Regions from separate parts of the Lysinibacillus sp. VIII_CA genome, predicted to be linked through region 1. Evidence: riboswitches for the same ligand, from Rfam matches in the RefSeq annotation. Region 1 holds a riboswitch; each other region holds the start of a gene.
The links. A riboswitch is a leader RNA that binds a small molecule or an ion and turns the genes downstream of it on or off. The one in region 1 is predicted to bind cobalamin.
Positions count from the first base shown of each region.

Region 2: linked by a shared signal. The riboswitch ahead of ACP3VS_RS05950 ((2Fe-2S) ferredoxin domain-containing protein) and the one ahead of metE (5-methyltetrahydropteroyltriglutamate--homocysteine S-methyltransferase) in region 1 are both predicted to bind cobalamin.
Region 3: linked by a shared signal. The riboswitch ahead of ACP3VS_RS17730 (hypothetical protein) and the one ahead of metE (5-methyltetrahydropteroyltriglutamate--homocysteine S-methyltransferase) in region 1 are both predicted to bind cobalamin.
Region 4: linked by a shared signal. The riboswitch ahead of cobT (nicotinate-nucleotide--dimethylbenzimidazole phosphoribosyltransferase) and the one ahead of metE (5-methyltetrahydropteroyltriglutamate--homocysteine S-methyltransferase) in region 1 are both predicted to bind cobalamin.

Region 1 is NZ_JBNFXM010000006.1:98,743-106,540, forward strand. It holds gene ACP3VS_RS10720 (DUF4085 family protein) at 226-1,293, shown strand; gene ACP3VS_RS10725 (ankyrin repeat domain-containing protein) at 1,480-2,535, shown strand; gene ACP3VS_RS10730 (alpha/beta fold hydrolase) at 2,705-3,466, shown strand; gene ACP3VS_RS10735 (DUF2785 domain-containing protein) at 3,463-4,308, shown strand; gene ACP3VS_RS10740 (YrzI family small protein) at 4,705-4,851, opposite strand; cobalamin riboswitch at 5,398-5,576, shown strand; gene metE (5-methyltetrahydropteroyltriglutamate--homocysteine S-methyltransferase) at 5,849-7,798, shown strand, end outside.
Region 2 is NZ_JBNFXM010000003.1:109,825-117,622, forward strand. It holds gene ACP3VS_RS05930 (energy-coupling factor ABC transporter ATP-binding protein) at 69-917, opposite strand; gene cbiQ (cobalt ECF transporter T component CbiQ) at 914-1,690, opposite strand; gene ACP3VS_RS05940 (energy-coupling factor ABC transporter substrate-binding protein) at 1,693-1,965, opposite strand; gene ACP3VS_RS05945 (energy-coupling factor ABC transporter permease) at 1,967-2,713, opposite strand; cobalamin riboswitch at 2,859-3,043, opposite strand; cobalamin riboswitch at 3,302-3,483, shown strand; gene ACP3VS_RS05950 ((2Fe-2S) ferredoxin domain-containing protein) at 3,626-3,997, shown strand; gene cobJ (precorrin-3B C(17)-methyltransferase) at 4,002-5,669, shown strand; gene ACP3VS_RS05960 (sirohydrochlorin chelatase) at 5,684-6,631, shown strand; gene cobK (precorrin-6A reductase) at 6,628-7,389, shown strand; gene ACP3VS_RS05970 (precorrin-8X methylmutase) at 7,402-7,798, shown strand, end outside.
Region 3 is NZ_JBNFXM010000015.1:87,864-95,661, reverse strand. It holds gene ACP3VS_RS17735 (elongation factor G) at 1-1,892, shown strand, start outside; gene ACP3VS_RS17730 (hypothetical protein) at 2,001-2,759, opposite strand; cobalamin riboswitch at 2,992-3,175, opposite strand; gene ACP3VS_RS17725 (hypothetical protein) at 3,888-4,121, opposite strand; gene ACP3VS_RS17720 (DUF4190 domain-containing protein) at 4,354-4,617, opposite strand; gene ACP3VS_RS17715 (PH domain-containing protein) at 4,937-5,317, opposite strand; gene ACP3VS_RS17710 (hypothetical protein) at 5,419-5,547, shown strand; gene ACP3VS_RS17705 (hypothetical protein) at 5,592-5,822, shown strand; gene ACP3VS_RS17700 (ABC transporter ATP-binding protein) at 5,865-6,590, opposite strand; gene ACP3VS_RS17695 (ATP-binding cassette domain-containing protein) at 6,604-7,350, opposite strand; gene ACP3VS_RS17690 (ABC transporter permease) at 7,343-7,798, opposite strand, start outside.
Region 4 is NZ_JBNFXM010000001.1:146,484-154,281, forward strand. It holds gene ACP3VS_RS00800 (aminotransferase class I/II-fold pyridoxal phosphate-dependent enzyme) at 1-1,172, opposite strand, end outside; gene ACP3VS_RS00805 (trimeric intracellular cation channel family protein) at 1,517-2,122, shown strand; gene cobT (nicotinate-nucleotide--dimethylbenzimidazole phosphoribosyltransferase) at 2,199-3,254, opposite strand; cobalamin riboswitch at 3,346-3,522, opposite strand; gene ACP3VS_RS00815 (DMT family transporter) at 3,591-4,448, opposite strand; gene ACP3VS_RS00820 (hypothetical protein) at 4,718-5,113, shown strand; gene ACP3VS_RS00825 (rhodanese-like domain-containing protein) at 5,163-5,465, opposite strand; gene hfq (RNA chaperone Hfq) at 5,561-5,791, opposite strand; gene miaA (tRNA (adenosine(37)-N6)-dimethylallyltransferase MiaA) at 5,889-6,791, opposite strand; gene ACP3VS_RS00840 (alpha/beta fold hydrolase) at 6,778-7,695, opposite strand; gene ACP3VS_RS00845 (glycerol-3-phosphate dehydrogenase/oxidase) at 7,699-7,798, opposite strand, start outside.

The DNA of each region.
Region 1 (7,798 bases):
ATATTCATTTTAGATAAATTTCCAAAACCAAATTTTGAATTCAATGAAATATTCTTTAAACAGCTATTTATGCAATACATAAACAGGTCTACTATAAGTACTTTTCAAGAGTATGCTGAGTGTGTACTCAGCATAGAAACCTGTATATTAGACACTTTAAAACTACATTTTTTTATCGTTCATATACTTTAAATAACAGGCATTACAGCTAAAAGGAGTGGGATGATGTTTTTCTTAACACGTGAACGTCAGGAAGTATTCAACGCAGCACAAACATATCCATTTGAAGAGGAGTTCGATGGCGAATTTGAAGATCATTTATACGAGTATTTAACTGCGTATATAGATGTCTTACCACAAAAGTTTCAATCCGGAATGATTGAACGAACTCTATTTGGAAATGATACTTTAATGAAAGAGTTTCAAGAGTGGTGCAATGTGACAATTGAGCAGTTCATAACTAAGAGTAATGCTATTTATGAAGAGCGTGAAGCAATTGTGGAAAGCTTTCATTCGTCTGCAAAAACTGTTTTTTCACAATCATTGCACGATGGAGAAATTTTGAATGCTGAGCAACAAGGAAATAATTTTATGCTTTTATTAGATATGAGTAACGGGTTTACAGTCGAGTCAATGGTCCAATTAGTTTTTCATGATGCCCATATAGAGGGTGATCTTGAAGGCTATTACGTGTATGACGAACTAATAAAGTTTGAAGGTAGATATGCCTTACGAGTTTTATCTAGCTTTGGTAGCCCTTATGCTGAATGTACGATTTTCTTCAAAGATGTGACAGCAAAATACTTGTATCGTCCTGCAGTTTATATTGAACCAGGAGGAGTCGCTACGTGGGATGATTATGTTATTGCACTAAACCTAGATGATAAACATTATATTGTAAAAGATACGCATTTTGTAGAGATTAATATGGCTAATATTTCGCAATCGGATAATGGGATTTTTGCTGGAGGAGTATTACTAGGTGATACTTTTGAGGAGGCAAGAGAGCGGATTTATTGTGCTACTTATGAAGATCCATATGCTCATTTTAGTGAGCCTATACCGGCTGATGAGCTGTTATCTGCTATGTTTGATTTAGACCAAAATATACGTGTGCGTGCCTTCAACACAATCTTTGCATTAGGAAAGGATGCCGCACATATCGCTAATGATGTGCTTCGTAAAGTCGATATAAACACAGATGAAAATATGTATTTTAATATTATTGCCAACCATTTCAATCAACTCGGTTGTTTAGAGGAGGATGTAAAACTGAAATGGCAAAGTGAATAAGAAGAGTGCTGTTCAAAACGTTCAGTGATTGAACAGCCTTTTTTAGTATTATGGATAGTTGACACAACCAATCCCTCCTCCATGCCAAAAAAGAAATTAAAACATGGTAAAATATAGAATGGTATATAGTTAGTAAATGACGTGATGAATTGTATTCAAAAATCTAATGTGAGGAGGAAAATACATATGGCGAGGAAGAGAAAAACGTTACCGAAAAATTTTAGTGAACTAATTGAAGCAGGTGATATTGCGGCATTACAAGCGGTATTTACCAAATGCGAGCTAGATGCATATGGCGGTTATAGTAAAACAACAGCCTTAAGCTTTTTCGATGTACCGGATGAATTGGTTCGCTGGCTGGCGGAACAGGGAGCAAATATAAATGCGAGAGACAATTACAAAAGAACAGCTTTACATAATCAGGCAATAAATTGGCGGGGGAATATTGAATTGCTTCTTGAGTTAGATGCGGATATAGAAGCCTTGGATTATCAAAATGAAACACCTTTATTTGCTGCGGCTGCTTTTTTTAAACCAAATGCGGTGCGCACATTGGTTTCTAAAGGAGCAAATATAAGAGCGGTAAATATGTTGAATGAGACGCCTTTGGACAAAGCTTTAGCAGTATGCAGAAATATAAATATTGTTGATCTAGTGGAAATTTCTGAGATTTTTTTGAGCGCAGGTATAGCTGTAACGCCGGAAATGAAAAATTCTATTAAGCGAATTGGAAAAGACTTTGAATTTCATAGAGAAGGTTTTAATAAAGAATATTTGAAAGAAACGGATGAGGCACTTTCCCGTCTTTATGAGCTATTTGATGTTTCACCTGTAGAGAAGCGAAAAACGCATGATGGTAAGTCTAAAATAACAGTATGTACAAAGGGCTGGCAGGCACAACATAATGAACTTTGGGATTTACTAATTCCTTCGCAAGGACATGCCCAAACTGTACAAGGAGAGGTTATTCGTATTACTGGTAAAGTCTCATACGAAATTTTACATAATGGCGGCATCAACTGGGATAATGATTTTCGTAAAATGCTCAAAAGTTTGAACCATTACATTAGCTTAGGTACACCATTACATCCCGCTGCACTTCAGGAATCTATCACTTTAGCGAAAGAACTTTACAAAGGTGATGGAGATAAGGAGCCTGCGAGACTATGCGAGTTAGCAGTGCAATGGGTACTTAGCAATCCAAATCCAATTATTTTAGAACAGCCCGAATATAAGCGCTAACATATTTAACGAATCCAATAACCATTTTTATAAACAATACTATCCACTTTTTCTAAGCACTTAACGGCAATGAAGGGCTTTGGAAAATTACCCCTTAGTTGCATAAACGGACCTTTTTTATATTGTAGAAATAATAATGTAAAGCTTATAATTTAATTAGGTGATTAAAATGACGATACGACATAAAAAGATAATCAATTTCTATAATAGGCGTATACGGTTCAATAAATATCGTAAAAATACACCCAGCGTAATCTTTATTGCCGGGTTAGGCGATAGCCATGAAACATGGAAAAAGGTCCAAGATCGAATATCGGAAGAAACGTCAACCTTGTCCTATGACAGGGCGGGTATTGGCAGGAGTCAAGACGTAGCTGTTACGCGAACTTGCTGTGATCTTGTTGAGGAGCTCTCCGAATTGGTACAAGCGCTTGATGTGGAGAAGCCTTATATATTAGTAGGCCATTCCTTTGGTGGATTGGTCGCCAGATTGTATACCAGTCTTTATCCGCTGGACATCTGTGGTATGGTTTTGGTTGACGCTGCACCGGAATATAAAGAACTTGCCTATGAAAAGGTTCTACCAGAAAATCTACTTGCAGGAAATAGGGAATATTTCGAGAACCCTATGTTAAATAGTGAGAAAATTGATAAAATACAGAGTTATAAGCAAATCGTTGATTATTCAAACCAAAGTGATATCCCTCTCTCAATTATTACAAGAGGTTTACCCGATACTAATGAAAATGAAGGTGGATGGCCCTCACAAGAAATATTAGGAATTGAACAAAGTCTACAAGCAGAATTCCAATGGCTGTCAACGTCTAGTAAGTTCCGGATTGCTAGTCGTAGTGGACATTATATACATCATGATGAGCCTGATATTGTAATAGAAGAGATTATATTCATGTTAAAGGAGATGGGAAAATGAGCGACATAAGGTTTAAACTTATGGAGGATTTACAAAGAATTGAGGAGAATGCGTATCAGTTAGGCGAAGGTGAGCAGCATCAAGATTTCTTACCTTTGTTACTTCAATATATCGGTGATCCTCAGCCAGAATTGCGGGATAACTTGATTTATCCGATGTTTTATATGTGGATTAAGGAAGAGAATAGGTTCAGTGAAGAGGAGTTGCGTAGTCTCTTAACTGTTCTGACGGATGAGAACCATTTGTTCTATAAAATTGGCAGTGAGGAGGATCAGTCAGTTTTTACAAGGACGTTTTCTGCCTTGCCTATCGCTTTGATTATACAACGCCACAGACAGAATCCATTTTTAACTCAAGAAGAAATTGAGCAATTAATGCGAGACATGCTCCGTTATTACAAGGAGGAGAAGGATCTGCGGGGTTACCTTTCAGTAGGAGGCTGGGCTCACAGCGCGTCTCACGGTGCAGATGTTTTTGTTGAGCTGGTGCAGTGCGAGGAGAGCAGCGTTGCAATGCTACGTGAGGTGCTTGTCGCTATATCTAGCATGCTCCATAATGGAATACATATTTTTAGTGATGAGGATGATGAGCGGTTGGTCAATATCGTGGATACAATGATTGACAAAGAATTACTTCCACATCAAGAAATTGCTGATTGGATTAGCTGCTTAGCGCAATGCTGCAATTTGCCGAGAAGTCGCAGTCAGGTGATTGCTCGCGTGAACAGCAAGAATTTTTTACGCAGTCTCTATTTCAGAAGGGGACAAGATAGCCGAGGAAATGAGCTTAATACTGCCATACTTGGCACTGAGGCAAAATTAAACAGGTTTTCTATCAGTTAAAGGATTAAGTGGTTGTCCTAATCCATGGATTTTGCTGAGAAGCGCTGTTTTTTGTTACATGGATGGCTAATGGAGTAGAATAATTGAATTAGGCTAAATTGCCACATTCAATTTTAGTATCGAGGAATTACGCTTTGTAGAATTAGAATTTTTCGAACATTGTAATGCCGTATTTTCTAAAATACAACAAGTGGTATGTGTAAAAAATCGCTTGAAAAGTGCAAAATATCTCCTGAAGCAACCCGTCCTAGATTAGAACGGGTTAGCTTTACAGGGATTATAAAATATTACTTCATCTGGTGGTTGTGTCTTTCTCCAGCCATAAAACTGCATATCGTCTTTTGATCATATAAATCATTTCTATTCCCACCTTTCCTGTTTTTTGAAATTACAACATTAATATTGACGAATACGAATATAATTTTCTACTTTTCTTCTGTTCTCTTCAAAGATTTTTTTCGCATTTTCATGTTGAAGTGCTTTTTCAATAGAAATCTCACGTTTTGTAATAGTTATCGTAAGAGCAAAAATGTTTAACATCATTTATTATCACCTCCTTAAATTACCATGAGGAATGAAAAAAACCGCAGAGAGACTCCTCTACGGTGAAAAAAGACACAAAAATACCGCAGGGGCACACTTCTCCCTGCGGTATGGGTATACTTAATTACAAAAAACTTAAGCGATCCATTCCGATCTGGTCGAATGTGTGATTTTCATTTTTACTGAAGTTGTAACTACCAATGACATTAATTTAGCGATAACGAACATTTCATTCGACCTCCTTAAGAATTTTTTACTTTGTAAGTATATCATTTTTTAAGTTGTTTGTAAACAACTTTTACTAAGACTTCCTGATTGTGTAAAAGTCTAGAAAAATTCTTTGCTGCTTTACATTGTTAGTTATCTGATTTTTTGGGGTAGCGAATAGAAGAAATAGTAGTCTTAAAGCCAACAAACATCATTAAGGCATTATCACTAAGGGTAAGGGTCAAGTTGTTGACAATTAAAAACAAAGTAAATAGATAAATTTTTATATAAAAACAATTTCTACTATTCTGAAATATATGGTATAGTAGGGGTATAACTGAATATAGTGTAAGAAATGGTGCCAGATGAAAGTTTGGCTTAAAAGGGAAGTCGGTGCAAATCCGACGCTGTCCCGCAACTGTAATTCGGAGCAAATCACAAATGCCACTGGGAAACTGGGAAGGCTGTGAGACGTGTTGATGAGAAGCCAGGAGACCTGCCAATTTCTAGTACACACCAAATACCTACGTGGAAATAGGTGGTGAATAGTGACCAATAGGCACTGTGCAAAAACAGATGATGTATACGGAAGTTCTTTTTTTTCGTATTGTTTTTGTATTAATAATTTTACTATGCAGCCATTTTCCAAAAAGGAGAATGGCTTTTTATCATGCTAATATTGCAAAGTGAATCCCACTGGTTTTCATATAGGGCAACGAAACTAGCATGTGGATAACCAAATTTGTAGAGCAAGCTAGAAGTAATTTTTTTGATGAAAGGGAGATGAAAGATGACTTATACTAGTACACTCATTGGCTACCCATATATCGGAGATGATCGCGAATGGAAGAAGGCATTAGAAGCATTTTGGCGTCAAGAACTAACGGAAGAGGATTTTCAGGCTACACTAAAAAGTATTCGTTTATCAAGAATTGAAAAGCAGCTACAACTCGGCATAGATGTGGTGACAGTAGGAGATTTCACATTGTACGATAGAATGTTGGATACTGCCTTAATGTTCGGCTTAGTACCGAAGCGCTTTAACTGGCAAGGTGGAAGGGTAGATTTACATACCTACTACAGTGTAGCGAGAGGAAATCATTCAGCAGTAGCTAGTGAAATGACCAAATGGTTTAATACCAACTATCACTACATTGTTCCTGAGTATGAAGGACAACCGTTGCAGCTAACAGAAAATAAGGTATTAGCCGACTTTTTAGAGGCAAAGGAAGCGTTCGGTATTATGGCGAAGCCGACACTTATTGGCCCCTATACATTTTATAAGCTCACTAAGGGCTACAATAAATTAACGCAGGTCGAATACTTATTAGCCTTAATACCTCTCTATGCCCAGATTATTCAAGAATTAGTAGATGCAGGTGCCGAATGGATTCAAATAGAGGAGCCTTCTTTAGTGACGACACTTGACTCAGCAGAACTGAAGCTAGTTCAAGAAATCTATGCTCAATTGATGATGACAGTTCCAGCAGCAAAACTAATGCTACAAACATACTTTGAAGCATTATGCTCCTATGAAACATTAATTACACTGCCTGTACAAGGATTTGGCTTAGATTTTGTACATGGCTATAAAGGGAATATGGAGTCACTTCGACAATATGGTTTCCCTCCAGATAAAGTTTTAGCCATTGGGGTGGTCAATGGTCGTGATATATGGCGTTCAAACCTAGCGGAAGCGAATGCCATGATTCAAGCAATTGAAAAACTAAGTGATGCTAAGGAATTGTGGATTCAACCTTCAAGTAACCTGCAACATGTACCAATATCTACTTCATTTGAAAAGAAGTTGGACCCTGTTCTCAAACAAGCACTGGCGTTTGCCGATGAAAAAATCGAAGAGATTACTGAGCTAACTAAATATAGAAAGGGTCAAAACGGAACTCGACGTCATAATTTCTCAGAAAGTATGAAAGCCATTGAAGCACTAAAAAATCATCCGATTCGTCAAAATAAGATGATCCAGCAAGCCGTTCAATCCGTCTCCACAAAGGATTTTGAGCGACATAGTGATTTTAGTCAACGTCAAAAATTACAGCAGCAGGCGTTAGCCTTACCACTATTCCCTACAACAACAATCGGTAGCTTTCCTCAATCTGATGAGGTGAAGAGAAATCGGAATGCTTGGCGAAAGAAACAAATATCGAATACAGACTATGAAGCATTTATTGAACTGGAAACAAAGCGCTGGATTCACTTGCAGGAGGATATGGATATAGATGTACTGGTTCATGGAGAATTTGAACGGACAGACATGGTCGAGTATTTCGGTGAAAAACTGACGGGCTTTGCCTTTACTGAAAAAGCATGGGTGGTTTCGTATGGTTCTCGCTGTGTGAAGCCTCCGATTATTTATGGAGATGTTGAATGGACTTCATCCATTACCGTGAAAGAGTCAGCGTATGCCCAAAGCTTAACGAAGCGCTTTGTCAAAGGGATGCTGACAGGGCCAGTGACCATTTTAAATTGGTCCTTTGTACGTGATGATATTTCTCGGAAAGATGTGGCCTATCAAATTGCTTTAGCACTTTGTAAGGAAGTGAAAGCACTAGAAACGGCAGGTATCTCCATTATTCAAGTGGATGAGCCAGCACTAAGAGAAGGGCTACCTCTTCGTAAAGAAAATTGGGGGGCTTACCTAGACTGGGCAATCAATGCCTTCAAACTTGCTACCTCGAGTGTAAAAGATACAACACAAATTCATACACATATGTGTTACTGC
Region 2 (7,798 bases), on a different contig from region 1:
CTTCGCAATTTGAAAAATCGAACAGTAAAGGGATGAGCTGTCCGTTATTTTATTATTAATAATGCTTATTAAACCTGAACGGGTAGCTGTTCGATCAATTGTAATAAGTCATGCTTAGAGCGAGGAACTGAAATATTTTCTTGCCATAATTTCTTTTTTTGTAGAGCCATGGTCATTTCAAAGACCCATGGTCGTTCAAGATGTGCCCGTTTTAGCAATTCTTCTTCATAGAACAGGGCGATAGGATCACCATGATAAATAATGTTTCCTGCCTCCATGACGATGATGTGATCCGCCCATTCATAGGCAAGGGAAATGTCGTGAGTAGCAGCGATAATCGTTCGTTCACAGTCTTCTAATTTGGCTAAGTACTGAAAAATCTGAGAAGCATAATAGCTATCAAGACCAGCCGTTGGTTCATCTAATAAAAGGACAGCCGGTTCCATCGCTAATACACCTGCCATTGCCACACGTTTTTTCTGTCCTACACTTAAGAAGTGAATCGGTTTATCAAGTAGCTCTGTTACTTCAGTTTGTGCCACAGCCCAGGCTATTTTTTCTTCAATTTTTTCCGTAGACCATCCTAAATTCAATGGACCATAGGCTATATCTTGCTTAACGGTTCCTGAAAAAAGCTGATTATCAGCATCTTGAAAGACAATTCCCACCTGTTGGCGAAGTGCTTTTAATGCTTTTCTACTATATTGAAGTTCGTTCCCATTAAATGAAATGGTTCCGGCTGTCGGTTTCAAAATGCCATTAAGATGTTGAAATAAAGTGGATTTTCCTGCTCCATTATGACCGAGTATAGCGATTTTTTTCCCTTTTGGAATGTCTAGTGAAATATCTGTCAAAGCCTTTGTTCCATCTGCATAGGCATAAGACAAATTAGTCAGTTGAAAATAATATGCTGTCATGAGAAGTATCCTCCATATACGATAAGGAATAAAAAAATAGCCATCATGCCGAGCCAGTTTTTTTTATTATAGACGGCCGTTTCGTGCCAATAAACCGTTTCACCGCCACGTGCCTGCATGGCATTGTTAAGCTCTCGACTACGCTGAAACATTTCAATAAACAACGCTGCAATCAGCATAGACATCGAACGTAACCATTGCATGGGTGAATGATGGCCAAGGCGGGCTTGCTGGGCTAAATGAATTTTTTGCATGCTTTCGAAAAAAATAAAAATAAAACGATAGGTGAGTTCTACTAACTCAACTAATAAAGGAGGGAGCCTCCATTGGCGAAGCACATAACAAATCTCTTGTACAGATGTTGTTAAAATTAAAAAATATAAGCAGCTTATACTGCCGAGTACGATAAAGAATAGCTGCTGTGCGGTAGCGATACTGGCTCTCCCAATAAAAATTGTCCAGCTCATATACGTAAATGATCCCATATGGGCTGGTAATACATGCGTTGCTGGCGCTATCGAAATTAGGATGGAGATGAGACTTGTGAATAAGAAAAATCCTGGTAGTAATAATAGCTTCGCATAGTATTTTAGTGGGATTTTCGCACCCCAAATGATAAAAGCACTCATTACAAAAAATGTAATGAGTGAAAGTCGTTCCTCTCTCATAATAAGCGTGAATAAAAGTAGTCCTAATGAAAATATCATTTTTTCTAGAGGATGAACGTACGCTAGCTTATTGAGATACGCATACTTATCAATGAGTAACATCATTCTTAACCTTCTTTATGCTTGCCACGCATATAGCCGATAAAGTAGCCGATAAAACCAGCACCAATAGCTGCTTGTAGCACGAATAATAAGCTTTCAATTTCACCACTGGGCGGTTCCCATAAACTATCAAACCATGGCTCATACTCTGCATTAATCTCTCCAATGGCAGCTTCGGCTTCACCATCAGCTCCGCCAAATTCTGCTCCCTTTTGGACGAAGAGCGGGATAATGGCCAATAGCACTACAATCGCTAATAGTAATAAATTTCGTTTCATATTAGTGCGCCTCCTTTGTAGAGAAAACACGTAAAGACTTTAATTCGCTAATATTATATTTTTTCAAGAAGTTCATGACAATAACTGTTAATATCCCTTCACTCACAGCTAACGGGATTTGTGTTAAGGCAAAAATACTTGCGAACTTTGTAAATGAAGCCATAAAGCCACCGACTTCAGATGGGAAAGCAAGTGCTAATTGAATAGAAGTCACCACATATGTACCTAAATCCCCAAGCATAGCCGCAAAGAAAATAGCTAATGAAAACGATAACCCCATTTTTTGCGCCCCTTTAAATACAAAGTAGACGATAAACGGACCTACGATAGCCATCGAAAATGCATTAGCCCCTAATGTTGTGATTCCACCATGTGCTAAAAGTAAAGATTGAAATAATAAAACAATTGTCCCGATGACACTCATCGCTAACGGTCCAAATAAGACTGTTCCGAGACCTACCCCTGTTGGATGTGAACAGCTCCCTGTAACTGAAGGGATTTTTAAGGCTGATAGAACAAAGGCAAACGCACCAGACAGTCCCAGAATCATTTTTGTTTCTGGGTTTTCTTCGATTGTTTTACGAATAGAGCGCAATCCTAAAATAATAAATGGGACGGAGATTACCCACCAAAAAATAGCCCATTCGATTGGTAAAAAACCTTCCATGATATGCATGGCGAAGGCACGTTTTGGCACCATTAAAAAAGCCAATACAAAATAACTAAGTTTCCACCAAGACAGCTTCAATTTTCTTCCTCCAAACTATAAATAGATTTTTAGAATGTAGCGTGCGTAATAAAAAAAGCACTTTTCCGTTGTTGGAAAAGTGCATAGCTAAAAAAGCAAATAACATTCTCATCTGCTAAGCCGCACACCTATCCTCGTAGGATGAAACGATCACATATTTTCGGCAGGTCTCCTGGCTCTAGTTCAACACTTTATAGGTCTTCCCATCCATTGGACAGTGACATTTTCTATAAAGCTCCCTATTACAGTGGCGGGACCGCGCCGGACTTGAACCGGCTTCCCTTTTAAGTAAAATGACGAGCATTTTACACCAAAAATAGTAAGTTGTGAGATTTCACGACAAAGTGTACCACGAATTTCCATAAATATGCTATACTTTTTTATAAAAATTTTGAAATAGACTATCAATGTCGAAAATTCTGATTACTGAGGATTTTGAGAATAAAAGGGAACAACACCAATTTTAAATAACCAAAAACTCTCTGATAAAATTGATAAATTTGTCATGAATTTTTAAAGAAATATTGAAATTTTAAAATAATAAGATATGATTAAGACAGTTTTCTATTAAATATACAATTAAAAATTTCATATAAAACGTCGATAAGTGCTCGAAAAACTCGAGATAATAGGGAAATTGGTGAAAGTCCAATACAGCCCCCGCTACTGTAATAGCTGATGAAATCGCAATGCCACCTGTGCAAACTAGGGAAGGTGCGACAGTAAAATGAAGCTTAAGTCAGGAAACCTGCTTATCAGATTGTGCATGCAAACTTTTCGGAGGGAGAAGTTGAAGCAAAAGCGAGGATCTGTCTTTCAGTCTATTCGTTTTTATTTGGCTTCTACAAACCTTTACTCTTCGGGAGAGTAAAGGTTTTTCTTTTTCCAAAAGCAAAAGAGGGGAGACATAAAATGACAACGTGGAATTTAGAGGGGATGAAAACACATCTCTTTATTTGCAATGGCAGTAGCTGTATGAACAAGGATGGAGAAGAAATTACCCAAGCTATACGGGACGAAATACAGCGAAACGCACTAGATAAAGAAATACATACGACAAGAACACGCTGTAATGGACGATGTAAGGATGCTTGTGTGGTTATTGCTTACCCCCAGGGGAATTGGTACCGTGTACCATCAACGGAGCATGCTAGAACACTTGTACAGGATTTGCATCATGAATCCTTACATAACGATCATGTTTATACACTTCGGGAAGGGACATTGCAGCGAACAGCGCAAACGACAGCCATTAAAGGGATTGAAAAGGTGAAAGAGGGGTAAAAACATGGCGCAAAAAGGGAAAATTTTCGTAGTAGGCTTTGGACCTGGAGACTTTAAGCATATTACGACACGTGCAGTAGAGGCTTTACAACAAAGTGATATGATCATAGGCTATAAAACCTATGTTGAGCTGATTCAAGATTTAGTGAGTGCAAAATCTATTGTCAGTACAGGCATGACAGAAGAAGTGTCCCGTGCTCAGGAGGCAGTTCGTCAAGCAGAGGCAGGAAGTATAGTTTCGGTCATTTCGAGTGGAGATGCGGGCGTTTATGGTATGGCGGGATTAGTGTATGAAGTTTTAATTGAGCTAGGCTGGACAGAGGCAACTGGTATTGAAGTCGAGATTGTCCCGGGTATTTCAGCTATCAATTCATGTGCTAGTTTACTTGGTGCACCGATTATGCATGATGCTTGTACCATTAGTTTAAGTGACCACCTCACTCCGTGGAATTTAATTGCGAAGCGTGTGGAAGCTGCAGCAATGGCCGATTTTGTCATTGCTCTATACAATCCTAAAAGCGGTCGCCGTACAAGACAAATTGTCGAAGCACAGCGAATTCTTTTAGAATATCGTTCACCTGACACTCCAGTAGGGCTTGTGAAAAGTGCCTATCGAGAACGTCAAGAAGTGACGATGACCACATTGGCAGACATGTTGGAACATGATATCGGTATGCTGACAACCGTCATTATCGGAAACTCATCTACGTTTTTCTATGATAATAAAATGATTACGCCACGTGGCTACCAACGTAAATATACACTTGGCGAGGAAAAGCAGCCATTACGTCCACATCAACGTTTACGGGAAGAAAATGAGCCATGGGCGATGAATCAAGAGACAGGAACAGCACGCAATGACTTTGCGGCAGACCCCAATGCAGGGCGAATGAATAAACCCAGTGTAGCCGTTATGCCAAAGCCGAAAAAAACGGCACTTGAAATGGCTACAGCGGCACTTGCAATGGTAAAGGGAACAAATGCTATCAAGGTTACTCCAAAGCTTGTACAACAAAAAATAGAATCCATTTTTGAATTAGCAGTGAGCCCTGGAGTGGCCAATAAATTTTTTACACCACAGCAAATGATGACGTTAGCAGAGGTCGTAGGCGAAGATGGATCGATGGAATACACACCAGATCATCAAATCCATTTAAAAATACCTACAACTACGCCTGAACGCATCACTGAAAAATTACAGCAAGTAGGCTTTTTATTAGCACCAATTGGTGATGTATTGTCGTTGAAGGCTTGCGATTTTTGCTACGGTGAAAAAGCAGATTCCATACCATATGCGGAGGAAATTCAAGAAAAGCTTGGTGGTCTGTCTTTACCGAAAACATTAAATATTGGCTTTAATGGCTGTGGGATGGCTTGTTATCGAGCAGTATTTGACGATATTGGGATTGTCTATCGTAAAAGTAAATTTGATGTCTTTATTGGAGCGAAACCAGTCGGACGTACGGCTCATGCAGCACAGCCTGTTGTAGAAGGCTTGGAGCCTGAACAATTGATTCCTTTAATTACAGCTATTATTGAAGAATATAAAGCCAATGCGCATCCAAACGAACGCTTATTTAAATACTTCAAGCGTGTGAAAAAGATATTGCATTTTACGTATCAAGATATGTCTTCCAAAATAAAAATAGAGCCAGCTCCGTGCGGCGACTAGTGAGGAGAAAAGAGATGAAAGCTATATTATTTGTTGGCCATGGTAGCCGTTTAGCAGCAGGAAATGATGAGGTACGTACATTTATCGAGCAAATGACATCTCGCATTGATGAACAATATCTAGTAGAAACATGTTTCCTAGAATTTGCTTCTCCTAACATTGAAGAAGGTATTACAAATTGTGTGAAAAAGGGTGCTACAGAGGTACATGTAATCCCGATTATATTACTTCATGCAGGTCATTCCAAGCTACATATCCCGGCAGAAATCGAGCATGCCCGTGAGCATTATCCGAATATCACATTCACATATGGTCAAACAATTGGCATTCATGAAGAAATATTTGCGATATTACAAGATCGTTTAGTTGAAATTGGATTTAATACAGAACAAGAACAGGAAGATACAGCCGTTTTATTAATTGCTCGAGGTGGCAGTGATCCTTATGCAAATGGGGACTTTTATAAAATCACACGATTGCTATGGGAAAAACTACCTGTTAAATACGTAGAAAGTGCCTTTATGGGTGTAACGGACCCACGTGTTGAAGAAGGCATTGAACGCTGCGTCAAACTAGGTGCTAAGAAAATAATCATGCTTCCTTACTTTTTATTCACTGGTATTTTAATGGAGCGTATGCATGTTATGTGTGAGAAATTCAATGAGCAATTTCCTGCATGTGAAATTCAAATTGCCAACTACTTTGGCTACCACGAACGTTTACAAAATGTTTTATTAGAGCGTATTGAGCAAGCGATGAATGGTACATCTACAGGTATGCAAGATCTTGAAGATTATCGTGCTTACGCTGCTATTCATGGACATGCACATCATCATCACCATCATGATCACGATCATGGACATGACCATCATCATCACCATCATGATCACGATCATGGACATGACCACCACCACGACCATGACCATGACCATCATCATCATGAAAAGGAGCCCGTTAAATGATTTTCATGTTAGCAGGGACGAGTGATGCAAGAAATCTGGGCCTTGAATTGCAAAGTACAGGTCATGCTGTAACTGCCACTGTTGTGACGGAATCGGCAGCCTCTAGTCTTGCTGACGTTGGCTTGCCTTCCTTAATAGGGAGACTAACAGCGGAAGAAATGGCGACTATTATAATGGAACAAGGCTTTCAATTGGTCGTAGATGCCTCTCATCCATTTGCTGAAGAGGCATCGAAAAATGCTATGGCAGCAGCTGAAAAAGCGCAAGTACCATATATCCGCTATGAACGTGCCCATGAGCATTATGCTCACCCACTTATTACAGTTGTAAAGGATTATGAAGAGGCGGCTCAGTTAGCAGCTGAAAAGCGTGGTGTCATTATGCTGACAACAGGCAGTAAAACGCTTGCTACATTTACGAAAGTTTTACAAGGCTTAGAAAACACAAGAGTCATTGCTCGTATGCTCCCACGACTTGACAATATGGAAAAATGTGAGGCGCTCGGTGTCGCACAGCGAGATATTGTAGCCATTCAAGGCCCATTTTCAAAGGAATTAAATGAAGCATTATTCCGTCAATATGGAGTGACCTTAATGATTACTAAAGAAAGCGGCAAAGTGGGCTCGGTAGACGAGAAGCTAGAGGCAGCCCTTGCCTGTTCTATAGAAACAATTCTTATTGCAAGACCCAATATTAAATATGGCCAACAATATTCCACTTTTGAAGAAGTGTTACAGGCTGTAAAACATACACTTTAGGAGGCAATAACAATGGATTTTAAAACTGATTTCAAACCATTAACAGTAGACCCAGATAAAATTTACGATTACAGTTTCTCAATTATCGCAGAAGAAATGGGGGAGCATAACTTTTCAGAGGATGAATGGAAGGTTGTGCGCCGTATTATCCATGCATCTGCTGACTTTGAGCTAGGTCGTAGCGTTATTATTACACCAGGAGCACTTGAAGCAGGTGTTAAGTCTATTCTGGCAGGGCGTCATGTAATTGCGGATGTGCAAATGATTGAAAGTGGTTCTGGTAAAAAACGTTTCCAAAAACATGGTGGCGATTTACATTGCTATATTGCGGATGAGGATGTATCTGTAGAAGCGAAAAAGCAAAATACAACGCGTGCCATTATATCGATGCAAAAAGCCTCAAAATTAC
Region 3 (7,798 bases), on a different contig from region 1:
CCTTTTCTGAGCAAATGCTTTATCATACCAATAGTATTCAAGCGCGGGGGCGTGTCGATCATCAGGATGCCTATTTAGATAATCATGAGCTTGAGCGTAAACGTGGCATTACAATATTTGCCGAGCAAGGTCGCATGACTATCGGCGACGATACATATACGCTGATCGATACACCAGGGCATGTCGATTTCTCCCCTGAGATGGAGCGTGCCATTCGTGTCATGGATTATGCCATCATTATTATTAGTGCTGTAGAGGGTATACAGGGTCATACAGAAACTGTATGGCAGCTTTTACGGAACTATCATGTCCCTACATTCTTTTTTATTAATAAAATAGATCGTGACGGAGCAGATGTGAGAGCTGTTATGACTCAGCTGCATAAGGATTTCTCAGAACATGTAATCCTCATAGATGAACCACTGCAGGAAAACTATGTTTCAAGCACGATTATGGAATGGCTGGCAGAGCGTGATGAAGAACTGCTAGATAACTTTTTGAATGAAACATTGGAACATCGCCAATGCATGACTAGACTACAAACGATGATTAAAAATGAGGATGCCTTTCCTTGTTTTATAGGTTCTGCGTTGAAGGATGAAGGCATTGAGGAATTTATTGCTCAACTTCCATTCCTAACGGGTACTCACTTCGAGCCAGAAGCACCTTTTCAAGGAGAGGTCTTTAAAATACGCCATGATGGACATCAACGTTTAACGTTCATCAAGGCCCTTACAGGCAAGTTACATGTTCGGGATGAATTTACATTTGGAGATATCACAGAAAAAGTAACAGAAATTCGCCTATATAACGGCAGTCGATTTGAAACTGTTCAGCAAGTTGAGGCTGGTGAAATCTTCGCTGTTAAAGGGCTCAGTCAGGCAAATATTGGGGATCGAATTGGCAGTAAATTGCTATCACTGCCCTATGAGCTTGTCCCTACATTACAGGCAAAAGTTCAATATGAGGGTGAGCAACATATAAAAGAAGTATTAAGGATTTTCCGTTTACTAGAGGCCGAGGAGCCGTCATTGCGTGTCGTGTGGCAGGAAAAATTTCAGGAAATCCATGTGCACATAATGGGTGTCATTCAGTTAGAAGTCCTGATTGACGTGTTATTGAAACGTTTTGCATTACACATTTCTTTTGGAGAGCCGCAAATATTATATATGGAGACAATTGGGACAACCGTTACAGGCTACGGTCATTTTGAGCCACTCAAGCATTATGCAGAGGTTCATTTATTAATGGAGCCTAATGAACGCGGAGCAGGAATTACCTTTAGTAATGCCTGTCATGCCGATGATTTATCAGTGGGCAACCAGCGTCTCGTTGAGAAGCACTTGTTTGAGCGTGATCATCACGGCTTACTCACAGGCTACGCCGTCACAGATATTCATTTTACGCTATTAACGGGGCGTGGTCACAATGAGCATACCTCTGGTGGTGATTTCCGAGAAGCTACTTTCCGAGCACTACGTCAAGGACTAGAACAAGCACAGAACATCCTGCTTGAGCCATATTATCGCTTTAAAATGAAAGCTTCCAATGATTTTATTGGCCGTATGATGACTGACATTCAACAGGCTGCCGGCACATTCGACGACCCAGACCTCACCGAAACTGACGTTGTTTTGACAGGACGTGCACCTGTAGCAACCTTTATGAGCTATAGCACAATCTTTGCTGCCTATACCAATGGGAAAGGCTCACTTACCCTCCAATTTGATGGCTATGATGTGTGTCATAATGCAGAAGAAGTAATAGCCCAGATAGGCTATGATAAAAATGCGGACCCTGAATACAGTTCTTCCAGCATTTTTTGCGCTAAAGGCAAAGGCTATACTGTCCCTTGGCAAGAGGCTCAAGCAGCCATGCACTGTCAGGGATAAGTCAAGTAAAGTATTTGCAAGGACGGTGTGTTAGGCTAATAGCCTCAGATGAAGCATGATACGCTGGCATAAATAAAACAAGCCCCCCGCTTCATGGAGGGCTTGTTTTCATATCGCACCGACAGCTTTCTTTGAGGGCTTATGGACCTGATAAGCAGGTTCAACCACCACATAGCCCTGCGTATTAGTGAAGTCGATTAAAACTTTACCAGGCTGACTTTTTAATAGTTGTAGTTGATCAATTAATGTTAACAATAGCTCATGGCCGTTCCCTCGTGGATGCCAATTTAAGTGATCACTATTTAATTCCTGAACCGCATCCAGAAATTGTTTATATTCCTGCTGCGCGAATGCGATTAGTTGATCCTGATGAGAAATTTCCATTAAATCATTTATATAAGTTTCATAAAAACGTATAACAATCGAGCATAGTAAGTCATTGACACGTGCAGCGCTTAACACGGGATTGGGCTCTTGTGAAAGGCGATCAAGGTTAGGCTTTGCTCGTGTTGAATCAATGCGTGTAATTAAGTGATAAGGTTCCCCGTTCACCTCATATATAATAGGGTTCGTCGGCATATACATCATAAAGCTATTCGTCTTCGTTTTCAGTTGATCCGTTAACGTTGCCAGAGCAAAAAGATGGCCTTCTACCTCACCATTTCTTATCCAAATAATGTCTTTATTATATAAAATTCGCTCAAAAAAGCGGTTGTTGCGAATCAGCTTCGTTGCTAATAATTGGTCAATCAGTGATTCAACCACCATTCTTGTTTTCGCTTTTTTAGCAATTTCTGTCCTTGGCTGCTTACAAATGGTCATATCTACAAAAGGCGTTTCCTGTGTTATCGTTGCATGAATATTCATCCTATGTGCATCCCCTTTGCGTACATATTTTCAAAACAAAAAGGACTTCCTTCTATGTTTGAGGAAATCCTTCGCTTTAATGTGATTCATCACACAATGCCAAACAAACCCTAAGTAAATGTGAAGGAGTTCGAAAATGAACCCTTTCATGAACTTTGGGCGTTTGACGTACTGTGACGAACAGAGCATTCTGTTTTGTCAACATGCCACCTCCTATTCCTCGTAGGTTTATGGTGTGTACTCATAACAGGCAGGTATCCTGACTCATGGTCATCGCCACTTTTCCCCTTCCCATCATTTGACAGTGGTTGCTGAAAAGTCGCTCACATTTACAGTTGCGGGACAGTGTCGGATTCACACCGACTTCCCTTTTAAGCAAATTGCACGCAATTTACACCTATTACTACACGCTATTCAATTGTCATAGGAATCGGGTGTGCTCCACATTCCTATTAGATTACTAAAATCAATTGTAAAGTAGTGGATTTCTAAAGTCAAATATCACAATATTTTCCAAACCATTTCTTCACTTAATCTTACAAACTCTGAAATTCTGACAACATGTCTTCCTATTTACTTTCATGGTATGATACTTCCTCAGCTTCATGTGGGTCATCTCTTTCGAAATCCCCTCGAATTTTCTACGCAGCATAATACTGAATAGCTTCGATTTCTTTACCGCTATACGTTCTGGTCTTTTCCAACGAATCAGCAAAATGGTCGTCTTTTTCACATATTAAATCAGCGAAACTAGTTAATGTTTTCTCCTAATACGTCCTTTACCGAATATCTTCTTTTTAACATCCGTATCACCTTCATCTATTTTTCGGCGTATATACTCGCATGAGAATAAATTTTAGCGAATGATTAACGGCTTTTAAAAAAGGATTTACGACACTTTTAATTTAGGTTATTAGTTATGTAATATTTGATAAAATAAGTTACGAGCGCAGGGGATTCCTGCGCTCATTTTTTTAACGCAAAACCGCAAGTTAAATCGGGATAAGACACTTGCATCATTTTGAAATACTAACATAAACAACCTATAAACGCACCTTAGACAAACCTATACGCACAACTACGCGATTCAACGATTCTCGCTACATCTGACAGCGTTGAGTGATGTAACTAAAGAGTAATAACTTCACCAGAGTATTGTCTTAATTGTTCAATGGCTACTGTTACGGCTACTTCCTCAGTCTCAATCAAACTCAATCCTTTTTTAATAGGACTCCAAAATTCATATCCGCAGTCTTCTTGCCACATATATACGTCTGTTGTAAAAAGACCATCTCTCCGTTTTATAATTTGAACTTTATATTGATGACTTGGAGACATTATTTCCTTTAGCATCTGTTCCATCGTTTCACCATCTTTACAAATAGTAATGTGTATAACTATTATTCTTCAAAAAGAAAAAAGCTTTGAGCAAAATCTTAAAAACAGGGGGCTTGGGAAGGTCATGCATTTTCAACACAAAAAAAGAGGTTTATGGTGTGTATTCGTAACAGGCTGGTATCCTGACTCATGGCCATTTCCACTTTTCCTCTTCCCGTCCAACTTAAAACGGTATTTTCTAAGGTCAAATACTAAGCTAAACACCAGTAATTGAATAAAAAAGGATAATAGACAATACTGCAAAGGTTTGAATGATAATCCCGATCACGCTACAAATTAAACCAGAAATTGCCAAACCTCTGCCATTTTCATTTCTTTTAGCAATTTCCTTTGTTGCCATTCTTGATAAAACTACTCCGAAAATCCCAAGAACTAATCCAATAAATGGTACGATGATAGAAAGAATACCAAGCGTTAATGAAATGATAGATTTATTATTCATTTCAATTTTTTCAACCATTTCCCTCACCCCCCAACAATCTAATGTTACGAATCACACTTCTTCAAAAAACAGTTCCATCCATTGAATTCTATCAATATTATTGAAATATATCTATTATTTTACAATATAAAAGGTTATGCGTAAGGTAGAACCAGTCAGCGTTTCTTTGCTAATTTCTAAGCTCTGTGCGCTTGCTCCCTAATTGGAACGGGGCGACAGCAACACCCCTCACATAGTAATTTCCCCATCCCTATTCCCCCTTTCTAAGCACAGCCAAAAAAGCCTCGCATCTATGCGGGCTTTGTATGTGATTCGTGATTGTGGCTTTATTTCATTATTACGAGACTAAAACATACTGCGCTAAAACACTTTGCACTTTATAAATATTGGTCGCCTTATTGAAGCTTTTTTGGATAGGTAGCGAACTGCCTGATACCCATATTTTTAGCTCTGCGTCTAAATCAAATGTACCAGCCGTTTCTACTGAAAAATGAATAATATTTTTATAGGGGATCGAATGGTATTCCGTTTTCTTACCAGTAACTCCTTGCTTATCAATGAGGATTAATCGTTTATTCGTAAAAATAAATATGTCTCTAATAATTTTATAGGCATTTTTGATGGTTTCGTTTGGAATTAATAAATCTTTGACCTCCTCCTGTAATTTTTCAAAATTCACCTCGCTTGCATTGCCGATTAATCCATCAAATAAGCCCATGCTTTATCCCCTTTCAGCTTTTGTTTGTTTAATATATTATGAAGAGAACCGGGCTACGACTCCAAGTTTTGGTATTATTTTTTCTGTAAGGAGGGGGTTCATTGCGAGCATTTCTATTTATTATCATGTCCCTCCTAGCTACAGTTGTTTTAGGCTGTACGGATAAAGAGCTAGCAGTGGAAAAATGGCGAAGGTCAGCATTTCTAACGGCGAAGGATTTGACACTGTGAATACTGATTTTATCTAAGAATATGAGGATGAAGAGTCTCTTGAAATGTTCCATGAAGTCATTACTACTGCTGTGAGAAATAAGGGAATTGTTAATATGGCTACCCCTCCATATGATGTACAAGTAGTGGATATGGATGGAAACCAATATGGCTTCCATCTTTGGGTAGGGGAAATGGGTCAAAAGGGAACGTTGATGAACGTGAAGGATACCCATACGATTTATAGCATCTCTGAAGATTTGATTGCCCCACTTAGATCATTGCTGCAAGAATAAAAAACACTTTCCATTCAAATAAGGAAAGTGTTTTTGGATTAATCATACTACGGCTTGAAACAGCATTTGCGCATATCGGTCTGTAAAAGCAAAGCCACCTTCGCCTTTATGGCTCACATCGACAATTTTACCCGACTTCATGACATAAATACGATCACACAAATAAGAAACCGCCTTTAAGTCGTGCGATATAAATAAAATGGCCATGTTTTTTTCTTTTTTTAAAGTTATTAGTAAATCTATCATTTCTCGTTGAATCAAGCGATCTAAACTCGAAACAATTTCATCACAAACTAATAGTTGGGGTTCGACTAAAATCGACCTTAGTAAATTAACCCGTTGTCGCTCCCCTCCACTTAGCTCAGATGGCAGGGCTTCTAATATATCGGTTGGGAGCATCACTTTTTCTAGCATTATCTGTAGTTCGCGATCAGTCAAAGACTTATGTGCTGCCATTAGAGGCTCACGTAACAATTCCTTGACGGTCCATACGGGATTTAAGGCAGCCGTAGCATTTTGAAAAATGATTTGGCAGTTCTCATAAAAATGCGAGCGATTTTGCTTCGTCATCAATTGATTTTCAAAAAACACCGCCCCTTTTTCAGGCTTTTCTAGCTGCATTATCACTTTGGCTAAAGTACTTTTCCCACTGCCGCTTTCTCCTACGAGTCCTACGATTTCACCTTTTCCCACGGTTAGGTTTATATTCTGTAATACTTGCTGTCCTGCTCGATAGCTTTTACTAACATGATTTACATGAAGCAACAATATCAACCGCCTCCTAAAAATGATGAGCGACAAGCTGCTTCGTATATGGATGCTTGGGCTCCTTAAAAATTTCAGACATTCTCCCACTTTCTACTATTTCGCCATTTTTCATCACCAGAATAGAATCAGCCATCTTAGCAACTCCTAAATCATGCGTAATCAATAGTATCGTCGTCCCTAAGCGGGCATGGAGATTTTTTAGCAATTTGATAAATTCTTGTTGATGGAGCATATCTAGAGCAGAGGTTGGTTCATCCGCCATCAAAACGTCTGGTTCATGATAGAAGGCGCAGGCAAGCATGCAGCGTTGTAGCATGCCACCTGAAAGCTCAAATGGATAGCGATTTAACACATCCTTAGGTAGGTTTAACTCCTTTAAAATGGCTGTGATTTTATCTAAAAACTCCTCTTCCTTTTGCCCTAGTCTCGAAGCGGTCAACCTATAGAGTTGATGCTTTATTTTTTGGGTGGGTGAAAAACTATTCATTGCATCCTGAAAAATGGTAAAAAAGTGCTTTTTGCGTAGCTTCACACGCTCCTGTTCTGACATTGTCATGACATTTCTTTCATTAAATACAATGGAACCCTCCATAGTTGCTCGTGCTGGTAGCATCCCAAGCAGAGCTGAAAGGGTCGTACTTTTGCCGCTGCCACTCTCGCCAATGATAGCGGTAATTTGACCTTTAGGTACAGTAAAAGTCAAGCCTTGAATAAGGGATTTGCCGTCTAATTGAACAGCCAAATTGTCAACTTTAAACATGCGTTCGGTTCCCTCCTTGTTTGAAAGTACCTCCAATAACTTGCACACATAAAATCGTTATAAAGATTAACAGTCCAGGGAAAAGACCCATCCACCAAGCCCCCACAAGTAAATCATTTTGCGCTGTGTACAGCATTGTTCCCCATGATGGAGTAGCTGGTGGGACACCAATTCCTAAAAAGCTTAAGGAAACTTCGGTAAAAATAGCCCCAGCAAAATTAAAAATGGTTACCACAAATATCGCAGGCATACAATTACGTAATAAATGGCCAAAGAGAATTTTCCACAACGGTGTGCGGAACATTTTCGCCATCTGCACAAACTCTTTTTCCTTTAATCGGATAAACTCTGAGCGGACGATACGAGCTGTCACAAACCATCCCGTGATACCCATCACCATCGCCATACGCCACATACTGCCCTGCATCATTGCCTGTAGAGCTAGCAC
Region 4 (7,798 bases), on a different contig from region 1:
GTAAAGGGAGGTCGTATCGGCCCATCTGCTGTTAGCTCTATGCTGGAGCCTTGGATAAATGTCCCCGCTGCCATAATGACATCATCCTCGTAGCCTGGCATATAGGCTGGTTCTGGTGCGTAATGAGCATTTATTGGCGAGTTGGCTTGTATTTCCCGACAAAAGTCAATCATTTGCTGTGCGGTTTGGAAAGAAACCGATTGTATTAAATCTGTCCGATGTGCCTGGTAACTTGGAGATGTATTCATCCCTATTTCCTCCAGCATAGCTGCCGTAAAAATGGCGCCCTTTAATGCTTGTGATACAACATGTGGAGCTAGGAAAAACCCTTGATAAAAATCACCCAATGTATTTAATGTAGCTCCTGCTTCTGCCCCGATTCCAGGTGAAGTCATCCGGTACGCACATTTCTCCACTAAATCTGCTCGGCCTGCGATATAACCTCCAATTTTCGCTAATCCTCCACCTGGATTTTTAATGAGAGAGCCCGCCATTAAATCAGCACCAATCTCTGTAGGCTCTTGCTTTTCTACAAATTCACCATAGCAATTATCAACAAAAATAATGGCCTGTGGAGCTAGCTCACGAATCTTTGCACACATATCAGCAATCTCTGCTATAGAAAAGGATGGTCGCGTTGCATAGCCCTTTGATCGTTGAATGGCAATCACTTTCGTTTTTGCCGTTATGACCGCTTCCACTCCTTCCCAATCAATGGTTTGATTATCCAGTAACTCAACATGTGAATAACCGATTTGATAATCTTTCAAGGAACCTGTATCTTTGTCACCACCATCAACAATGGATTGTAACGTATCATATGGCTGTCCAGAAATATAGAGCAACTCATCACCAGGACGCAGCACACCGAATAAACTAAGCGTAATTGCATGTGTGCCTGAAATAATTTGCGGTCGAACAATGGCGGACTCTGCTCCAAACACCTCAGCATAGACACGCTCTAAATTATCGCGTCCCTCATCGTCATAGCCATAGCCATTGGATGGGTGTAAATGATAATCACTCACTTGATGCTTACGAAATGCCGCTAGCACTTTTTGTTGGTTATAAAACGCCATCTCTTCCACCCTAGCATGAAAAGGTCTCACTCTTTCTTCTATTGTTGCCGCTAAAGATAGCGTCGATGCTGATAAATTAGATGTAAACGTCATTCTTTTCTTCTCCATTTCACAATTGTCATGCATATTATTCCGTAAACTTTATTCTATATCTAAATGGACCTCGATTATCCTAGGATTCCCTGATTGTCTACTTGTAATGAACGCTTATGACAGATGTTTTTCTTTATTTCATTAACATCTTATCAATTTGTATAGGTCCCTGTAAAACTTGCCTATTGTTTCTGAGTGAAATTTACGCTAAGCTAATGTGCGGACTTATTTCAAGAAGCGTATTTAATGTTTAATTTTGGCTATTAAATTCATAGATTTTGTTACTTACAGGATCTTTCAACTTTAGGAATGAGGTTCATTTATTGATAGAAGGGGTGAAAGGGATGGCTTGGGAAGTTTTTAGTATGATCGGTACAATTGCCTTTGCTATTTCTGGGGCAATTATTGCAATGGAAGAGGAATACGATTTATTCGGTGTTTATATACTCGGTATTGTCACTGCTTTTGGTGGAGGGGCTATTCGAAATTTACTTATCGGTCTACCTGTCACGACATTATGGGGACAGGATATGATGTTTCAAATTGCGCTTGCTGCAATTACCATATTTTTTATTTTTCCACATCATTTGATTCAACATTGGCATCGTTGGGGTAATTTTACAGATGCGATTGGTTTATCAGCATTTGCTATTCAAGGCGCACTCTACGCCGTAAAGCTGGATATGCCGATTAGTGCTGTCATCGTAGCTGCGGTCTTAACAGGGTCGGGTGGTGGTATCGTGCGTGATTTATTAGCTAGACGAAAACCACTTGTACTTCGTGACGAAGTCTATGGTGTGTGGGCTGCTCTCGCAGGGCTTGTTATTGGATTTGAAGTTTTTACAGGAGATATCTTCCTTTATATTTTATTTGCGGTAATTACAGCATTACGTATTCTTTCCTATATGATGAAATGGCGTTTACCTTTGCGAAGGTTGAATCGGGCATAGAGTCTATCATTGATAAAAAAAAACGAATAAGCGCAAATAGCTCTTTAACTATTTGCGCTTATTTGTTTTTCAGTAACTATTTAGCCAAAAGATTCGTTGCTTCTTCCAGCGTCACCATATTTTTCATCATTGAGCAAGCAGCATCTAATAGAGGAAAGGCTAGGGCTGCACCTGAACCTTCTCCTAACCGCATATTCATATGCAGCATCGGTTCCACTCCCAACAATTCAGCGGCTATTTTAGCTCCGGGTTCCTCCGAAGCATGAGAAGCTATGATAAAGTCCTTTACTTTCGGTTCAATTTGATAAGCTATAAGCGCAGCAATAGTCGAAATAAAACCATCAATCACAACAGGTTTTCGGTGACTTGCGGCAGCAAGTATAATACCAGCCATAGCCCCAATCTCTAGCCCTCCAACTTTAGCTAGTACATCAATGATATCGTTAGGATTTGGTTGGTTAAGCATAATTGCTTTTTCAATGACCGCTGCTTTATGAGCAATTCCTCCTTGACCAACACCTGCTCCAAACCCGGTTATTTGAATAGGGTCATAGCCAGTCAAAACAGCTAAGATTGCTGTGCTCGGCGTTGTATTACCAATGCCCATCTCACCTGTTCCAAGTAGGTTGGCCCCTTTTGTAATTTCGTCTGTTGCCACACGAATCCCCACTTCTATGGATTGAATAGCCTCCTCTCTAGACATAGCAGGGCCCTGTGCTATATTACCTGTTCCATATTTCACCTTTTGGATGATTACGTCCGCATTGAGAGGGATATCCTCCTTAACTCCAACATCTACCGTTACAACTTTGGTATTGGTCACACTTGCAATTGCACAAACACCTGTACCTCCCTTCGGAAAATTCAATGTTTGAAATAAAGTAACCTCTTGAGGATTCGGCGTCACGCCTTCTTCACAAACTCCATGATCTGCTGCACAGACAATCATCACCTTTTTATCAATCATCGGATATAACTGGCCTGTAATTCCAGATAGTTGCACAGCAATGGACTCCAATTTCCCTAAGCTTCCTGGAGGCTTACAAAGAATATCTATTCGTTTTCTTGCTTGCTCCCTACTATTTTTATCAGCGCCTTGAATGTTTTGAATCGTGTCATGTAATAATTGCATTGTCATTTCTCCTCTCGTTCTTCATGAAGACAAAATAAAAGCCTGTAGTTTATTGTCATGACAAATAAACTACAGACTTTTCCATCATCTATATTCTTAAAGCAAATAGGCAGGTCTCCTGGCTTAAGTTCAACATTTCATAGTACCTTCCCAGCAATGAGCTAGTGGTCTTCACTATTAAACTCCCTTTTACAGTGGCGGGTCCGCTAAAGTTTTTCACTTTATTCCCTATTCTCCCTTAATGGGCACCTAAAGCTTATATTAAACTACTTTTAATCTACGACAGAGTATTTTTTCTGTCAATATTTGAATGCGTTACTTGTATCATTTCTTCGGCTACCTATTTTTTTCTAGCTCACTTAGCAATGTTGACCCTAATAATAGTATCGCTCCTATTAGTTGTAGTAGCGTCATTTTTTCTCCAATAAACATCGTTGAAATGACTAATGATGTCAGTGGATCTATATAGCTAAGGATGGCTATACTTTGCCCTTTCAGCTTTGACATGCCCCAAAAGAACAATAAAAATCCAACTCCTGCATGGACAATACCTAATACTATTAATAGTAAGACTGACTTAAAACTGATTGTCATGACCTGAAATCCTGTTGTCCCAAGTATATAAAAACAAAGGAAAAATGCTGCTAAAGCTAGTTGAATTAATGTATTTCCTGGTTCTTTTATGTTACCTATACATTTATTTGTAAATGTTAGAGCTGTGTAAAAGCATGCGGCGATAAGACCGTAGACAATGCCAATAAATTGTTTACTGTCCCCAGTGCCTTGACTTTGGACAATCAAATAAAGTCCGATAAGGGCCACACAGACATACATCATTTTTCTGCCAACTAGCTTCTCCTTTAAGATAATTGGAGATAAACAGATAACGAGTACTGGTGCAACATAATAACTAAGTGCAGCATTAGCAATTGTTGTTTCTTTATAAGCCTGAAATAAAAAAATCCAATTCCCACATAAGGCAACACTAGAAAGTACTAATTTCCACTTATTTTTGAGAATACTTCTTTTCGTAAAGCTTTCCTTTTTATAAATAAAAATCACTATCAAAAAACAAGCACCAATTAAGCTCATCCAAAAAGCGATTTCACTTGAAGATAAAGGTATATACTTGGCAAAAACACCAACTGCCCCAAAAATAATCATGGATAATACAAACGCTAATTTTCCGCTCATTACAATTCCTACTTTCTACGTATAAGTATTAACCTACACAGTAGAATCTATTGAAAATGAGCAAACTGTTATTGTATGCCTTACCAGTAGATTCTACTGTAAAGACATTGTTGGGGGTGCTATTGAACGAAACATACAAATCCCTCCTTCACCGATATAATTGTAACATATTTCAGAAAATTAAAGAGTATGTTTTATAGATAAAGGGAAAATGAATCACTAATTACTTCATTAGGTAAGGATAAAATTTTCTTTAAGGAGGAGTTAGAGTGCACGCAAGAGAATTAAGAAACGCTATTGCAGAGACTTGTGAAAACTATGATAGTCAATATGCGCAGTTAGTAAAACCGATTAATCAGTTATTAATGAATGTTGATGCTTTCATCAGTGAAGGAACAGCGTATGTCATTATAGAAAATTTGAAATTATATTATAGTGGAGATAAATACATGGCGGAATGTCACTTCGATGAGAGTGAAAATTTCTTACAGGATGGCATTGAGCTTCTAAAAAAGGGAGACCTGGCGAATGGCGCTTTACAAATATACGGTGCTGGTTTAAATTTTGCCAGTTATGCTTCAAAGGTTCGGGGGCAAAAAAATGTGAACCCGTACATGAACTTTGAAAAAAACTTTAGCCTCATCATGGACTCACTCCAAAAATAAGCACATGAAAAAAGAAAGAGTATACACTCTTTCTTTTTTCATTATGTCATTATTTAAATTCTAATTCGCCATCGTAAGCTAACATGCCACCTTCTAGGTTTGTCACATCAAATCCTTGTGCTTCTAAATAAGAACAAGCATTAGCTGAACGGCCACCAGCCTTACAAACGATAATATATGGCTTTGTTTCATCTAATTCCTCTAGACGTTCTGGGATTGTCCCAAGAGCGATATGCTGAGCGCCAGGAATCATGCCGTGTGCTACTTCATCCTCTTCACGAACATCAATAATATATAGGTCTTCATTTGCATCTAATAGTTCTAATAATTGTGTTGTTTCCATTGATTTCATCAAACTCGTCCTCCAAATATCTATTTCCTTTATCATTATAGCCTGAAGCAAAAAAAACAGCCAGTGTGGAGTACACTAACTGTTTAACAATCTTTTTATGCTTCTGTCTCTAAAAATTCTATTGGTTTTGCTGGAACGAATGTAGAAATAGCGTGCTTGTAAATCAGGTGCTGCTTATTATCAGCATCCAATAATAGAACTGTAAAATTATCATATGATTTCACAGTCCCTTTTAACTGAAATCCGTTTAATAGAAATACAGTTACAAAAACACTGTTTTTACGTAGTTGGTTCAAGAACGTATCTTGCAAGTTGATTGATTTCATCAAATAGCCTCCCTACTAACTTTCTACCTCTTCATTCCTATAGTAGCACGTTCTACCAATTTATCAATTAGTAATTTTTAGAAATTTTTCTTTAATTTTATAATTGTTCACCTGTCATCACAAAATGGACATCCATTTTATTGCGGAAATAAGTAAGTTGCCTTTTCGCATAGCGACGAGAATTTTGTTTTAAGCTGTCTATGGCGCCTTCTAGTGAACATTTGCCATCTAAATAATCATATAATTCCTTATAACCAATGGCTTGTATAGACTGCACACCCCGGATATTTTGTTGCCATAGCCCTTGGACCTCTTCTAAAAGACCATTCTCCATCATCAAATCGACACGGCGGTTAATACGGTCATAAAGCACCTCTCGTGACATATTTTGACCTAGCCCTAAAATCAAGTGATTATAGAGAGGTACCTCGCCTCGATTTTGAGCTTCAGCTGCCTTCGATACACCGCTTAATTCTAGCATCTCTAATGCGCGAATGACACGACGTGTATTATTTGGATGAATGGCTTCTGCAGTTTGAGGGTCTAGTTGTTTTAATTTATCGTGCATTGCCTCGGGACCAAGCTTCGCTAATTCATCATAATAGGCTTGACGTGCTGCCTCATCCACTTTTTCATCAGTAAATTGGAAATCAAACAGAACAGATTGTACATATAAGCCTGACCCACCTACGATAATCGGTAGCTTATGACGAGCTTGTATGTCTGCAATTTTCTCTCTTACTAGCTTTTGATAGTCGGCCACTGAAAATGATGCTGTCGGCTCCAGAAAACTTAGTAAATGATGAGGAACTCCCTCCATCTCTTCTTCCGTAATTTTCGCCGTACCTATATCTAGCCCTTTATAAACTTGCATTGAGTCACCATTAATGATTTCTCCATTATACTTTTTGGCAAGTTCAATACTTAACGCTGTTTTTCCAGAAGCAGTTGGTCCCACAATTGCTACGACCTCAGCCTGCTGTAATTTATTTTCTATCATATTTTTCTAACCACCGTAATAATACTTGAAAGACTGCTTCTTGATTGTCTTCATTTAAAATTTCATGTCTTTTATCTTCAAATAAATAAACAGTGACATCCTCCACACCAGCAGTTGCTAATTGTTCTGCCACTGCGTACACTCCTAGTCCCTGTTCACCGACAGGGTCTTTACTGCCGCTTATCAAAAGTATTGGAAGATCCTTTCTTACTTTGGCAATCTCTTTTTTGCGATTCAAGGTTGAAAAGCCTGTTGTCAAATCTACAAAAAATTGATTGGTTGGAATAAAGCCACAGTATGGATCATCTATATACTTTTGAACTTCTACCTGTACAGAGCATAACCAATCATAGGCAGTCTTCGGATTTGGAAACTGCTTATTAAAACTACCAAAACTTAATTGATTGAGAAGCCTGCTTTCTGTCTCTTTACCAAGACCTTTGGCTAAAGCCTTGGACACGATATTACCAATTGCGTGTAAAGCTGTAACATTACCCGTTCCACAGAGCACAACATTGTCTACCTGTTCCCCATACCGTTGGATATAGCGTCTCGTAATGAATGAGCCCATACTATGACCAAAAATAATGAACGGTTTGTCGACAAATGGTGCATGTAATTGAGTCATTACTTCATGTGCATCTTCTACAACACGTTCAAAGCCGTTATTTTCAGCAAAAAAGCCTAAAGTTCCATTATAAGCAGCTGTTTCACCATGTCCACGATGATCGTGCATCGTCACTACATAGCCGGCTTTTTGAAGAGTGTAAGCAAATTTTAAATATCGACCACTATGCTCCGCCATGCCATGTAATATATGGATATGTCCAATACAAGGCTTTTTAGATTCTAATGTTCGTGTGAATACAAAATGGCCATCAGACATTTGAATATAACGCTCCATCGCTTACTCCCCTTCTTTCACGAAAATAGTGGCATCCAAGATGGCTTGGTCTAATTCAGCCATATAAGCATTTCGTTGCTCCTCCGTATAATTCAAGTGTTGT